Regions from separate parts of the Stenotrophomonas sp. As-7 genome, predicted to be linked through region 2. Evidence: predicted binding sites of a transcription regulator. Region 2 holds the regulator's gene; each other region holds the start of a gene.
What was found. Region 2 encodes FliA, which starts transcription of late flagellar genes. Its sites were predicted from a motif close to TAAAGTTTNNCNNNCNNNGGCCGATAA; they were not measured.
Positions count from the first base shown of each region.

Region 1: the regulator FliA is predicted to act here: its motif matches at 1,841-1,867, upstream of QP457_RS06915 (GGDEF domain-containing protein).
Region 3: the regulator FliA is predicted to act here: its motif matches at 2,469-2,495, upstream of QP457_RS18185 (GGDEF domain-containing protein).

Region 1 is NZ_CP127405.1:1,474,054-1,478,538, forward strand. It holds gene QP457_RS06910 (MFS transporter) at 1-353, shown strand, start outside; gene QP457_RS06915 (GGDEF domain-containing protein) at 394-1,809, opposite strand; gene QP457_RS06920 (TonB-dependent siderophore receptor) at 2,097-4,343, shown strand.
Region 2 is NZ_CP127405.1:2,228,087-2,232,571, forward strand. It holds gene QP457_RS10325 (chemotaxis protein CheA) at 1-1,255, opposite strand, end outside; gene QP457_RS10330 (protein phosphatase CheZ) at 1,258-1,863, opposite strand; gene cheY (chemotaxis response regulator CheY) at 1,863-2,255, opposite strand; gene QP457_RS10340 (RNA polymerase sigma factor FliA) at 2,275-3,018, opposite strand; gene QP457_RS10345 (P-loop NTPase) at 3,015-3,902, opposite strand; gene flhF (flagellar biosynthesis protein FlhF) at 3,889-4,485, opposite strand, start outside.
Region 3 is NZ_CP127405.1:3,985,862-3,990,346, forward strand. It holds gene QP457_RS18175 (universal stress protein) at 1-394, shown strand, start outside; gene QP457_RS18180 (hypothetical protein) at 406-876, shown strand; gene QP457_RS18185 (GGDEF domain-containing protein) at 919-2,364, opposite strand; gene fghA (S-formylglutathione hydrolase) at 2,549-3,379, opposite strand; gene QP457_RS18195 (YqcC family protein) at 3,443-3,802, opposite strand; gene QP457_RS18200 (S-(hydroxymethyl)glutathione dehydrogenase/class III alcohol dehydrogenase) at 3,811-4,485, opposite strand, start outside.

The sequences.
Region 1 (4,485 bases), 750 kb from region 2:
GGGTGAGCCTGGGCGCGCTGCTGTTGATGCTGGTCGCCTGGGCGCCGCTGCTGGGCCTGCCGCAGTCGCTGGCGCTGTTGCTGCTGGGCGTGGTGGTGCTGGACCTGGGCGGGCAGGCATTGCATGTGTCCAACCAGGCACTGCTGCTGCGCGCACCGGCCGAACAGCATGGGCGCCTGGTGGCGCTGTACATGCTGTTCTATGCGGTGGGCAGCGGTGTGGGCGCTGCCGCAGGCACCTGGATGCAGGCGCGCTACGGGTGGCCGGCGGTGTGCGCGCTGGGAGCGGGAATCGCCCTGCTGGGCTTGGCGTGGTGGGCGACGTGGCGTATTTTGCGTAAGGCCGCCCGGTAGCGCCGACGCTGTTCGATGCCCTACCGCGCGCGCTGCAGGCTCAACGTTGCAGCGCGCGTCGCCCGGGTGCCTCGGGCAGTGCTTCGTCGGCCACCACCACACGGTTGCGGCCTTGTCGCTTGGCGGCATACATCGCCGCGTCGGCGCGCGCCATCAGCCGCTCGTAATCGGGATGCCCATCGTGTCCGGCCACGCCGATGCTGGCGGTCAGCCCCAACGTCTGTCCATTCGGCAGGGAGATCGGCGATTGTGCGATCTGCCGACGCAGGCTTTCGGCGATCACCTCCGCCTGCGACTCGCTCGCCGCCACCAGCACCACCACGAACTCCTCGCCGCCGTAGCGGAACAGGTAGTCGCTGCCACGGGTCTGCTGGCCGAGCAGGGCGGCAACGTGCTGCAGCGCGCGGTCGCCGGCGTCGTGGCCGTGGCCATCGTTGATCGCCTTGAAATGATCCAGATCCAGCAACAGCAGCGCGAATGGCGTGTGGTTGCGCGTGGACAATTCGATCTCACGGCGCAGCACGGTCGGCAGGAAGCGCCGGTTGAGCAGGTTGGTCAGCGCATCGCTGCCCGCATCCAGTTCGCCGATGCGTTCGAACAGCAAGGTCATCAGGTTGCGGATGGTGGCGAGGTCTTCGCGGATCGCCGGCAGGGCCGCCAGTCGCCGTGCCGGATCTTCATCCGTGGCGCGCTGCAGGCTGCTGTCGATGCGTGCCATCAGTTGGCCGACCTGCTGTGTCTCGCTGCTTTCGCCGAAGCTGGGAATACCCTTGTGGGTGAACCAGAGGCCGAATTCCGAGGTCGCCAGACTCGCGTTGTCGGCGCCTGTCGCATGGCCGGCGAGGTTGTACAGCAGGCTGTTTTCCCAATCCAGCAGCAGGGCGCGCTGGCGCTCGCGCTCGGTGCTGACGTTCTGCACCAGTGAGAACAGCCGGTACGCTGCATCCGTGCGCGAAGAGCGCTCACGGGCATGCGTATAGGCCAGGGTCATGCCCTCCATGGCGATGTCCATGATCGCGCTGAGGCAATCGATGGCGGCGAAAGCGGTGTCGCTGTCATGGGCGTCGGCGCGCAGGCGCACGAACAACTCGTGCTTGAGCACGCGTGCTCCGCGAGTCACCAGATCAACCGGAATGCCCACCCGCGCATGCACATCGCCGATCACCCGCTGTGCGGCGACCGTAGCGGCAATTCCATCCGCATCGGTGGTCAGCAGCTGCGCCAGCCAACGCTGCATCGCCGGTTGCAGGCGTTGCTTGACCTGTTCATGGGACAGGAAGCGGCGTGCGCGCGTGTCCTGCAGCAGCACCTCGTAGAAGCGCTGCGCCAGCATTGGCGGTGCGTCGGCGGCCACGGCATGCAGCAGTGCGGCGGCGGCGGGGCCAGCCTGCAGCAGGCAGTGCTGCCAGGCCTGGGCCAGCGGTTGGCTGGCTTCGTCCAGTTGGGGTGTATCCACGTCGATCTCTAGCGGCGCACAACAGACCACGGTATCGGCCGCAGCTGTCGACGGTTGATGGCAGGTAAGCCAGCCAGTTTAAGCGCCATGCAGGCCGAAAAACGCGGGCAGAGCACATGCCGGCCGATGCCGCAATGCGTTGACGCATTTGAGAATCACTCGCATTTGTGAAAAAATGACGGCAGGAACCGACCTGCGGGCGTCCCGCAGCGATCGTTCCGCCTCCCCCGTCGCCGCCTCGTGCCCTATGCCAGAGGCTTCCGCTGCCCTGCCAGAAGGTCCAGAACATGCCTGCAAACACTCTTTCACCGCGCCCGCTGGCGCTTGCCGTCGCCGCGCTGCTGGCCGGCGCCGCGGTTACCGCACATGCGGAAACCGATGCCACCGATATCGATACCGTGCATGTCACCGCCTCTCAGATCGCGCGGCAGGCGCTGGGCACCTCCACCATCACCGCTGAAGACATCGCCAAGCGACCGCCGGTCAACGACATCGCCGAGCTGCTGCGTACGATGCCCGGCGTCAATCTGACCGGCAACAGCGCGTCGGGACAGTACGGCAACAACCGGCAGATCGATCTGCGCGGCATGGGGCCGGAAAATACCCTGATCCTGATCGACGGCAAGCGCGTGGGTGCACGCGACGCGGTGCGCATGGGCCGCAGTGGCGAGCGCAACACGCGTGGCGATACCAACTGGGTGCCGGCGGAAATGATCGAACGCATCGAAGTGCTGCGCGGCCCGGCGGCGGCGCGCTATGGCTCGGGTGCATCCGGTGGCGTGGTCAACATCATCACCAAGCGCCCGACCGGCGACCTGACCGGCGCGGTTGACCTGTACGGCCTGGTGCCCGAACACAGTGCCGAAGGTGGCAGCGAGCGCGTCGGCCTGCAGCTGAGCGGGCCGATGACCGACACGCTGTCGTTCCGGCTGTACGGCAACCTCAACAAGACCGATGCCGATTCGCTGGATCTCAACCGCAACTTCGCCACCGGCGCCAATGCGGTACCGCCGGCGGGCCGCGAAGGCGTCAAGAACCGCGATGTCAACGCGCTGCTGCGTTGGGACGTGAGCGCCAACCAGGTGGTCGAATTCGAGGCCGGCACCAGCCGCCAGGGCAACATCTATGCCGGCGACCGTGCGGTCAGCACCACCGGAACCTCTACCGGCGTCGACCTGGCCGCGCTGGCCGAGCAGCAGGCCGAGACCAACCGCATGTACCGCACCACCGGCGCGATCACCCATCGCGGACGCTGGGGTGATGTCAGCTCGCGGCTGACGGCAGCGGTGGAAGGGGTCAACAATTCGCGCATCAACGAAGGCCTGGCCGGTGGCCCGGAGGGCAGCTTCAACGGCGCTGACTGGTCGACCTCGCGCCTGCGCAACTACCAGCTGGACGGCGAGGCCAGCTTCCCGACCACCCTCGGCGGCGCCGGGAACGTGTGGACGCTGGGCTTCGAATACCTCGACAGCCGGTTGACCGATCCGTATTCCATGAGCCAGTCCAGCAGCAGCGGGGGTGGCATTCCGGGCCTTTCGGCCGACCGCGCACGCGGCAAGTCCGATGCGCAGACCACCGCTGTCTACGTGGAAGACAACATCTACCTGGGCGAACGCTGGATCGTGACCCCGGGCCTGCGTTTCGACCATCACAGCCAGTTCGGCAACAACACCAGCCCGAGCCTCAACGCGCAGTTCCGGCTCAACAGCGACTGGGTGGTGAAGGGCGGCATCGCGCGTGCGTTCAAGGCGCCGAACCTGTATCAGTCCAACCCGGACTATCTGTATTACACCCGTGGCAACGGCTGCCCGAACGCATTGCCGAGCCTGGGTGCCGGTTGTTATATGCAGGGCAATGCAGATCTGAAGGCAGAGACCAGCCTGAACAAGGAACTGGGCGTGGAGTGGGCACCGCAGAGCGGCTGGCAGGCCTCGCTGACCTACTTCCACAACGACTACAAGGACAAGATCCAGGCCGGCTACACCCAGATCGGCCTGACGGCCGACAGCAAGGGCCGCATCTTCCGCTGGGAGAACGCACCCAAGGCCATCGTGCAGGGGCTCGAGGGCAACCTGGTGATTCCGCTGCTGGGCGAGCAGGGCGACCGCCTGAAGTGGAGCAACAACTTCACCTACATGGTGGAGAACGAAAACAAGAGCACCGGCCAGCCGCTGTCGGTGATTCCCAAGTACACCGTCAACACCATGCTGGACTGGCAGGCCACCGAGCAGCTGTCGCTGCTGCTGACTGGCACCTTCTACGGCAAGCAGGAACCGGCCACGACCAACATCAACAACGACCCGCGCTGCACGGCCAACTGCGATGCGTCCACCGTGCTGCAGACCCGCGGCGCGTACAACGTTTGGGGCGTGAGCGCGCGCTACAAGGTGACCGACACGGTCAGCGTGGGCTTCGGCGTCAACAACCTGACCGACAAGCGCCTGTTCCGCGAGGCCAACAGCAGTGATGCCGGTGCGGCGACCTACAACGAACCCGGTCGCGCGTACTGGGCGAGCCTGCGTTTCGGGTTCTGATCCGATGCGCTCGCCAGGCATGGCCTGGCGCTACCGGAGGCGGGCACGTCACACCGGTAGCGCCGGGCCATGCCCGGCAGCATCGGTCGTGCAGGCCTGCAATGTTATAAACACCGTGATAGTTTCCCAACGCCCGTCGGCG
Region 2 (4,485 bases):
TGCTCAGGCGGGCAGCGGCTTCCGGATCGATCAGGCCCTTCTCGCGTGCCTTGGCGCGCAGCTTTTCCGGATCGATGCCGGCACCGTCGTCCTGCACTTCGATGCTGACGTAGTCGCCTTCCTGCTGTGCCGACAGGCGCACATGGCCCATCCGTGGCTTGCCCTGCGCTTCGCGCAGTTCCGGCGTTTCCACGCCATGATCGATGGCGTTGCGGACCAGGTGCACCAGCGGGTCGGCCAGCGCTTCGACCAGGTTGCGGTCGAGCTCGGTCTCGGCGCCGATCAGTTCCAGGTCCACTTCCTTCTTCAGCGAACGCGCAACGTCGCGCGCCACCTTCGGGAAGCGCGAGAACACCTTGCCGACCGGCTGCATGCGGGTGCGCATCACCGCCGACTGCAGGCGCGCAGTGGCGATGTCCAGCGTCGACACGGCGCGGTCCAGCTCTTCATCGCGCAGGCGTGCGCGCAGCGTCTTCAACCGGTTTCGTGACAGCACCAGTTCGCCGATCAGGTTGACGATGGCATCCAGGCGCTTGGTATCCACGCGCACGGTGTGTTCGGCTTCGGCGACGGGCTTGTTGGGCGCCGGCTTGCTGGCAGTTGGCGGGGCAGGCGAGGGCGCCGGTCGCGGTGCCGGTGCGGCGACAACCGCTGCGGTGGCGTTGCTGCCCGGGGCGGCGCCACCATGCAGCTGGTCGAGCAGCGCCTCGAACTCGTCTTCGCTGATCATGTCGTCGGCTTTCTTCACCGCCGGTGCTACGGTCGTCGGCGCCTTGCCGCCGTGCAGCTGGTCGAGCAGGGCCTCGAATTCGTCGTCGGTGATCAGGTCTCCAGCGCCCGCATTCGGCGTCGCGGCCGAAGGTGCAGCCGCGCCACCGCCATGCACATCGAACTGGGCGACCAGTTCGGGCGGGGCAAAGCCGGGCTCGGAACCCGATGACACCGCGTCAAGCATCGACTGCAGGTAGTCCAGTGACTGCTGGGCGGCATCGAAGTGATGCGCCTGCAATACGGCCTGGCCGGCACGCACGGCGCCCAGCGCTTCTTCAGCGGCGTGGCACAGTTCGACCATCGCGGTGATGCCGAGGAAACCTGCGCCGCCTTTCAGCGTGTGGTAGCCACGGAACACCGCGTTGAGCTGTTCATTGTCCTGCGGTGCCTGTTCCAGCGACACCAGCTGTTCGCCAAGGCGATCCAGGATTTCCTGGGCCTCGATGATGAAATCGGCAGTGATGTCGTCGGCTACCGCGCCCATGGTTACAGCCCCAGATCCGACAACAGGTCGTCGGCGTCGTTCTGCGAGACCGCATGGCGGTCCAGTCCCTTCAGTGCCGGCCCGGCCAGTTCCGGGTCGGTGCGATGCTGTTCCGGCGGCAGGCCGAGCGCGCCGAAGCCTTCGTGCACGCGGCGGACGATGCCGACCACGCGACGGATGATCTGTCCGGTCAGGTCCTGGTAGCTCTGGGTCAGGGCGATCTCGGTGAGGTTGTGGCGGATGCGGTCGAGCTGCACGTCCTGGCCCGGCTGCAGGCCATCGGCGCGCAGCTGTTCGGTCAGGCTGCGGCACTCTTCGGCCAGGTCCAGGGTGCGATGGGTGGCCTGTTCGGTCATCGCCACCACGTGATCCAGGCGCGCGCAGGCGTCGTCAAGCTCGCCGGCTTCATCGGGCACGGTCGGCAGTTCGCCCAGCGCCTGGCCCAGTTCGCGGGCCAGCCGCGAAAGGCCGCTCATCATCGGCTGGGTGCGTAGTGCGACCAAGCCGTCGATGCGCTGGCGCCAAGCCGCTTCGTCGCCGGATTCCAGCGCGTCCAGGGCTTCCTGCAGGCGCAGGGCGAGGGCACTCTTGTCGACCGTGGTATCCATCAAGCGCTGGCCGCCAGGCGTTCGAAGATCTTGCCGAGCTTCTCTTCCAGCGTCTGTGCGGTGAACGGCTTGATGATGTAGCCGTTCACGCCGCTCTGCGCTGCCTCGATGATCTGCTCGCGCTTGGCTTCGGCGGTCACCATCAGCACCGGCAGGGTCTTCAGCTTGGCATCGGCACGGATCGCCTTCAGCAGTTCGATGCCGGTCATCACCGGCATGTTCCAGTCGGTGACCACGAAGTCGAACGGCTGGCTCTGCAGCAACGACAGCGCGGCATGCCCGTCCTCGGCTTCGGCGGTGTTGGTGAAGCCCAGATCGCCCAGCAGGTTCTTGACGATACGACGCATGGTCGAAAAATCGTCGACGATCAGGATGCGCATGTTCTTGTTCAAAGCAGAGTTCCTTTGTTGATCAGCTCTCGAGGCCGGCGTCGGCCGCCTCGAAAATCTTCAGTCGGCCACGCAGGCGCAGGACCGCCTGGCCGTGGATCTGGCAGACCCGCGACTCGCTCACGCCGAGCACTGCGCCGATCTCCTTCAAATTCAGTTCCTGCTCGTAGTAGAGCGACAGCACCAGCTGTTCGCGCTCGGGCAGGTGGCCGATGGCATTGCCAAGCTCGCGGCCGAACTCGCCGCGTTCCAGTACCTGCTGCGGGGTCGGGCCGCCCTGGGCGACGGTGTCCAGCTCGCCCTGGTCTTCAATGCGCGACTCCAGGCTGAGCACCTGCCCGCGCGAGGCATCCTCCATCAGGCGCAGGTACTCGGGCAGCGGCATCTCCATCGCGGCGGCCACTTCGGTGGCGCTGGCGGCGCGGCCGGTGCTCTGCTCCAGGCGGCGGATGGTGGCAGCAGCGTCGCGGGCACGGCGGTGCACCGAACGCGGCACCCAGTCGCCACGACGGATCTCATCGATCATCGAGCCGCGGATGCGGATCGAGGCGTAGGTCTCGAACGAGGCGCCCTGGTCGGCGTCGTAGCTGCGCGACGCTTCGATCAGGCCCATCATGCCGGCCTGGATCAGGTCGTCCACTTCAACGCTGGCCGGCAGGCGCGCGGCCAGATGGTGGGCGATGCGCCGCACCAGGTCCGAGTGCTGGGCGATGACCTCATTGGCCGCCGTGCGCTGGACCTCTCTGTACTGGGCGGCGCCTTTCATGCGGCCACCCCGCGCTGCTTGATGATGCGTTCGAGGAAGAACTCGACGCCACCGCGCGGCTCGGTCGGTGCCTGCCAGCGGGCGGTGCGGCGGGCGATCTCGGTGATCGCCAGCGCCGACGGGCTGGACGGATAGGCCTTCACCACCGGCTGCTGGCGCTGCACCGACAGGCGCAGCCAATCGTCCTGCGGCACGCAGCCGAGGTAGTTCAGCGAGACATCGGCGAGGAATTTCTCGCAGACGCGGGTCAGCTTCTCGTACAGCACGCGGCCTTCGTTGGGGTCGCGCACCATGTTGGCCACCACCTGGATGCGGTCCACGCCACGTTCGCGCGACAGCACCTTGATCAGGGCATAGGCGTCGGTGATCGAGGCCGGTTCATCGCAGACCACCACCACGGTGTCCTGCGCGGCCTGGCAGAAGGTCAGCACGCCATCGGTGATGCCGGCGGCGGTGTCCACCACCATGATGTCCAGCTCGCGCTCCAGTTCGGAGAACACGTTGACCAGGCCCACATGCTCGGCCGGGGCCAGCTCGGCCATGTGCCGGCGGCCGGACGCGGCCGGGACCACCAGCACGCCGTTCGGGCCTTCGATGATCACATCATCCAGGCTGCAACGGCCAGCGACCAGGTCGGCCAGGGTATTGGTGGGGCTCAGGCCGAGGATCACGTCGATGTTGGCCAGGCCGAGGTCGGCGTCCAGCAACAGGGTGCGTTTACCCATGCCGGCAAGCGCCACGGCCAGGTTGGCCGACACGTTGGTCTTGCCGACGCCGCCCTTGCCGCCGGTCACGGCAATCGTGCGCACAGGGCCGAGCGGCTCGCTGCGGGTCGCCGTCAGCGGGAAGGTGGTGGTCAGCTTGGCGTACTCACGCGACGGCATGGTTCAACTCCGGGTTGCAGGGCATATCGGCCGCGCGGCGCAAATCTTCAAGGCGAAGTACAAGATTGGCTGCACTGGCCCGGTGCAGGTCGTCCGGGACGTCCTGGCCATCGGTCACCCAGGTGATCGGCAGCTTGTGGTCCACTGCCACCGACAGGGCGTTGCCGAAGCGGCCGGTCTCGTCCAGCTTGCTCAGCACCAGGCCCTGCAGGTTGGCCGCGCCGAAGCGGCGCACCACCTCGTCCATGTCGCCGAAGCTGGTGTTGGCCGGCAGCACCAGCAGGGTGCGGACCTGGCGGGCGGCGCGCAGCCACTGCAGCTGGGCGGCCAGTGCACGGTCGCGCGGGCCCAGGCCGGCGGTGTCGATCAGCACCAGCTTGTAGTCCTTCAATCGCTCCAGCAGCTGGTCCAGGTCGGTGCCGCTGTTGGCCTCGTGCACCGCGATGCCGAGCTGGCGGCCGTAGCCGTACAACTGTTCACGGGCGCCGATGCGCATCGTATCGGTGGTGACCAGGGCGACATCGCGGGCGGCATGGGCTTCAGCGAAGCGCGAGGCCAGCTTGGCGATGGTGGTGGTCTTGCC
Region 3 (4,485 bases), 1.8 Mb from region 2:
CCGCGTGCTGGACCTCGCCGCCGCCATGGCTGGCCCCCGCAGCCGTCTGCACCTGCTGTGCGTGCTCGACCCCGAATTCGCACTGGCAGCAGATGCCAGCGATGCCGACCGCCGCGAATATCCCGCCGCCGCCCGGCAGCAGGCACATGCCGAAGCCGTGCTGGCCGACGCCCTGGCCGAGCTGCGCGAGCGCGGCGTGGACGCCATCGCACAACTACCGTCCGGCGACCCGGGCGAAGTGATCAGCGCGCAGGCGCGCCGCCTGCAGTGCGACCTGATCGTCATCGGCCACCGCCATCTGTCACGCCTGCAGCGTCTGTTCGAGCCCTCGGTCGGGCAATGGACCATCGACCACGCGCCCTGCCCGGTGCTGGTGGAAACGCGCGATCCTTAGGTACTCCCGGCATGGCCTCACGTTCCCCCGTATTTCCCACCCGCGTGAGCTATCGCGCCTTCGGTCGTCAGTTCAGTCGCGGCGAACAGGCCCTGCTGGCTGCGCTGCGACAACTGGGCGACCCTGCGCTGCAGGCCGAGGGCGTGCTGCAACTGGCCGCACTGGGCCTGGATGCCGAAGGTTGCGACGCTTTCCGTGAACTGCTGCCATTGCTGGCCACGCCGCATGCACCGATCGAACTGCTGCCGGCCGGGTCGCCGTTCATTTCCGCCAGCGAACTGGACCTGCTGGTCTGCCTGCTGCGCATTGCGCAATGGCGGCACGCACGCCCACGCGAGGACGATGTGCTGGCACCGCTGCGTCGCCAACTGGCATCTTGTGCGGCGGCGGTGCACGCCACGCCGTTGACGTTGCGGCAACGGTCGCTGTCACCAGTGGGCCTGCGCCTGCTGGATCCGGCCGGATGGCTGCGCCAGCGCTGATCGGCTGCACACCTTTCTGCCGCGGCCGTGGCGCAGACGTGCTCAACAGTCCAGCGTGCCGTGCGCGCCCCCGTGGTCGTCCAGCACGTGCGCGTGCAGGATCACCCGGTTGCGGCCTGCACGCTTGGCCGCGTACAGCCCGGCATCGGCATCGGCCAGCAACTGTTCGGCGCTGGCCAGCGCCGGCGGATGCAGGTAGCCCACACCCACGCTGATGCTGACCGGGCCTTCCGGCAGTGGCAATGCTTCCACCGCCTCGCGCAGACGCTCGGCCAGCGCAAGTACACCCGACAGCGGGCTGCCGGGCACGATCACCGCGAACTCCTCACCGCCATAGCGCGCCACGCTGTCGGCCGCGCGCCCGGCGGTGGCCTGCAGCACCGCAGCCACCGCCTGCAGGCAGCGGTCGCCGGCGGGATGACCGTGCTGGTCGTTGAATGCCTTGAAATGGTCGATATCCACCAGCAGCAATGCCATTTCGCTGCCGCTGCGGCGCGCGCGGTTCCATTCGGCCAACAGCAGCGTATCGAACTGACGGCGATTGGCTACGCCGGTCAGGCCATCCTGCCGCGCCAGCTGATCCAGGCCCGCCTGCCGTTCCAGCAGATCGATCTGCAGCAGCGTGCTGCGCAGGCCGAAGCCCAGTGTCGCCACCACGAAGCCGGTCACGGCCAAAGGCCGCGCGTGATCCACCACCAGAGTGCCGACCACCAGCAGCAGCAAGGGCAGGATGATCGGCCCACCCGCCTGCACCAATCGCAGCAGGCGGGGATGCAGCACGAAGCCCGGCGCCGGTGCCTGGCGCAACGCCAGCAGCGCCAGCAGCAGGAACGGCAGGTCGATCAACAGGTCGTTGTAGGCACCGAACGACTGTTCGGAGGTGTAGTGATTGATGTAGAACGCCAGCAGCAGATATGACAATGCGTACAGCGCCAGCGCGCGGTAGAAGCTGCGCCGTTCAGGCGCGTCACCGGCGACCCACCGCACCACCGCGAAACCGGCGATGCACAGGTTCTGGATGTCGAACATGCGCTGCATGTGGGCCATCGCCTGGTCATCGATGTCGATGCGGTCGGCGAAGGACTGGGTATGCACGAAGAACAGCACGCCCAGCAGCGCGGCCATCACGCCGTCGATCAGGCTGATCATCCGGCGTTCGCGACGGGCGCGGGCCAGGATGAACACCAGTGGCACGCCGTACAGCACATACAACAGCAGGCTGGCGCGCGGGGTGATGTCGGACCGTCCGGCCCCCAGGGCGTCGGCCATGTTGAAGGCCATGCCACCGGCCCAGAGCAGCAGCGCCATTGCAGTGGCCCGCCAGCCCAGTGCAGCGCGGTCGCGTTGGCCGCGCCACAGGCAGGCCGCGGCGGCCAGCAGAGGCGCCGCGGTCAGGAACACGAACGATCCCCCACCGGCCGTACCCGGCCAGAACGCCACGACCACGCCATGGCAGATCACGAACATCAGCGCCAGCACAACCAGCATGCATCCCCCATGCGCAAGGCCGTATGGCGGCACGATAGCGCGCCGCCACGCCACAGCGGCGTGATCCACTGCAGCAAACTGGACTGTTCCTGCACCGCCAGGTAGTGCCGGCCGCTGGCCGGCAACCTGCAGTTCCGTGTTTCCCTGGGATTGCCGGCCAGCGGCCGGCACCACCGGAGAGCCCTCAGGCGTTGAGGGCGCGGGCGTGGTGGGCGATGTGCTCGCCGATGAAGCTGGCGATGAAGTAATAGCTGTGGTCGTAGCCGGGCTGCAGGCGCAGGCTCAGCGGATGACCGGCGGCATCGCAGGCCTGCTGCAGGCGCTGCGGCTGCAGCTGGGTGTGCAGGAACTCATCGCCCTCGCCTTGGTCGACCAGCAGCGGCAGGCGCTCTCCGGCATTGGCCACAAGCTGGCAGGCATCCCACTGCGCCCAATCGGCCGGGTTGTCACCGAGGTAGGCGGTGAACGCCTTCTGTCCCCACGGCACGTGAGTGGGCGCGACGATCGGCGAGAACGCCGACACGCTGCGGTAACGGCCCGGGTTGCGCAGCGCGATCACCAGTGCACCGTGGCCGCCCATCGAATGGCCGCTGATGCCCCGCGCATCGGTAGCCGGGAAGTTCGCCTCGATCAGCGCCGGCAGTTCCTGCGCTACGTAGTCGTGCATGCGGTAGTGCTTCGCCCACGGCGCACGGGTGGCGTTGAGATAGAAGCCCGCGCCCTTGCCGAGGTCATAGCCCTCGGCATCGGCCACGTCATCGCCGCGCGGACTGGTGTCCGGGGCGACGATGATCACGCCGTGCTCGGCCGCGTAGCGCTGAGCCCCAGCCTTGGTGATGAAATTCTGCTCGGTGCAGGTCAGCCCGCTCAGCCAGTACAGCACCGGCAGCTTCTGGCTGGCGGCCTGCGGCGGCAGGTATACGGCGAACTGCATGTCGCAGCCCAGCGTGGTGGAGTGATGGCGATAGACGTCCTGCCAACCGCCGGCACAGGCGCGGTGTTCGATGCGTTCCATGATGTTCTCCTGCGCGGCGCGTCAGCGCACGCGTGCTTCTGGTAGATGCCGACCTTGGTCGGCTTATCCACGCACGGCGTGGATGCCTTTGTTGATCAGTTCGTCCAGCTGCGTCAGCAAGCGCAGCAACGGCTCGACGCCAGGCTGGCCATCAAGATTGCGATATGCCGCCGCTGCCACGCTGCTGCGCGGCGGCCACTGGCCATCAGCGCGGGCCTCGTGCAGACGCGGCAGGAATACCTGCCCCAGCCACTGCTCGAACGACATGCCATCGTCGCTGCCGAAGGCCGAGGTCACCGCACGCGGTGGCCCCACTTCACCCACGACCCAGCCCAGCGCGCGCAGCGCCTGCTCGATCGGGGCGACCAGGGCCGCGCGCGGGTCTTCCGCACGCGGCCGACGCAGGGCATCCAGCCAGCCCATGACGCGCCTCAGTAATGGACCACCGAACGGATCGACTTGCCTTCATGCATCAGGTCGAAAGCTTCGTTGATCTTGTCCAGGTCCATGGTGTGGGTGACGAACGGCGCCAGCTCGATATCGCCCTTCATCGCGTCTTCGACCATGCCCGGCAGCTGGCTGCGACCCTTCACGCCGCCAAACGCGGTACCCATCCACTTGCGGCCGGTGACCAGCTGGAACGGGCGGGTGGAGATCTCCTGGCCCGAACCGGCTACGCCGATCACCACGCTCTGGCCCCAGCCACGGTGCGCGCATTCCAGCGCCGCACGCATGACGTTGACGTTGCCGATGCACTCGAAGCTGTGGTCCACGCCCCAGGTGGTCATTTCAACAATGACCTGCTGGATCGGCTTGTCATGATCCTTCGGGTTGATGCAGTCGGTGGCGCCGAATTCGCGGGCCAGCTCAAACTTGGACGGGTTGGTATCCACCGCGATGATGCGGCCGGCCTTGGCCTGGCGCGCGCCCTGGATCACCGCCAGGCCGATACCGCCGAGGCCGAACACCGCCACGCTGTCGCCTTCCTGCACCTTGGCGGTGTTGTGTACTGCACCGATGCCGGTGGTGACGCCACAGCCGAGCAGGCAGACATGCTCCGGGTTCGCATCCGGGTTGATCTTCGCCAGCGATACCTCGGCAACGAC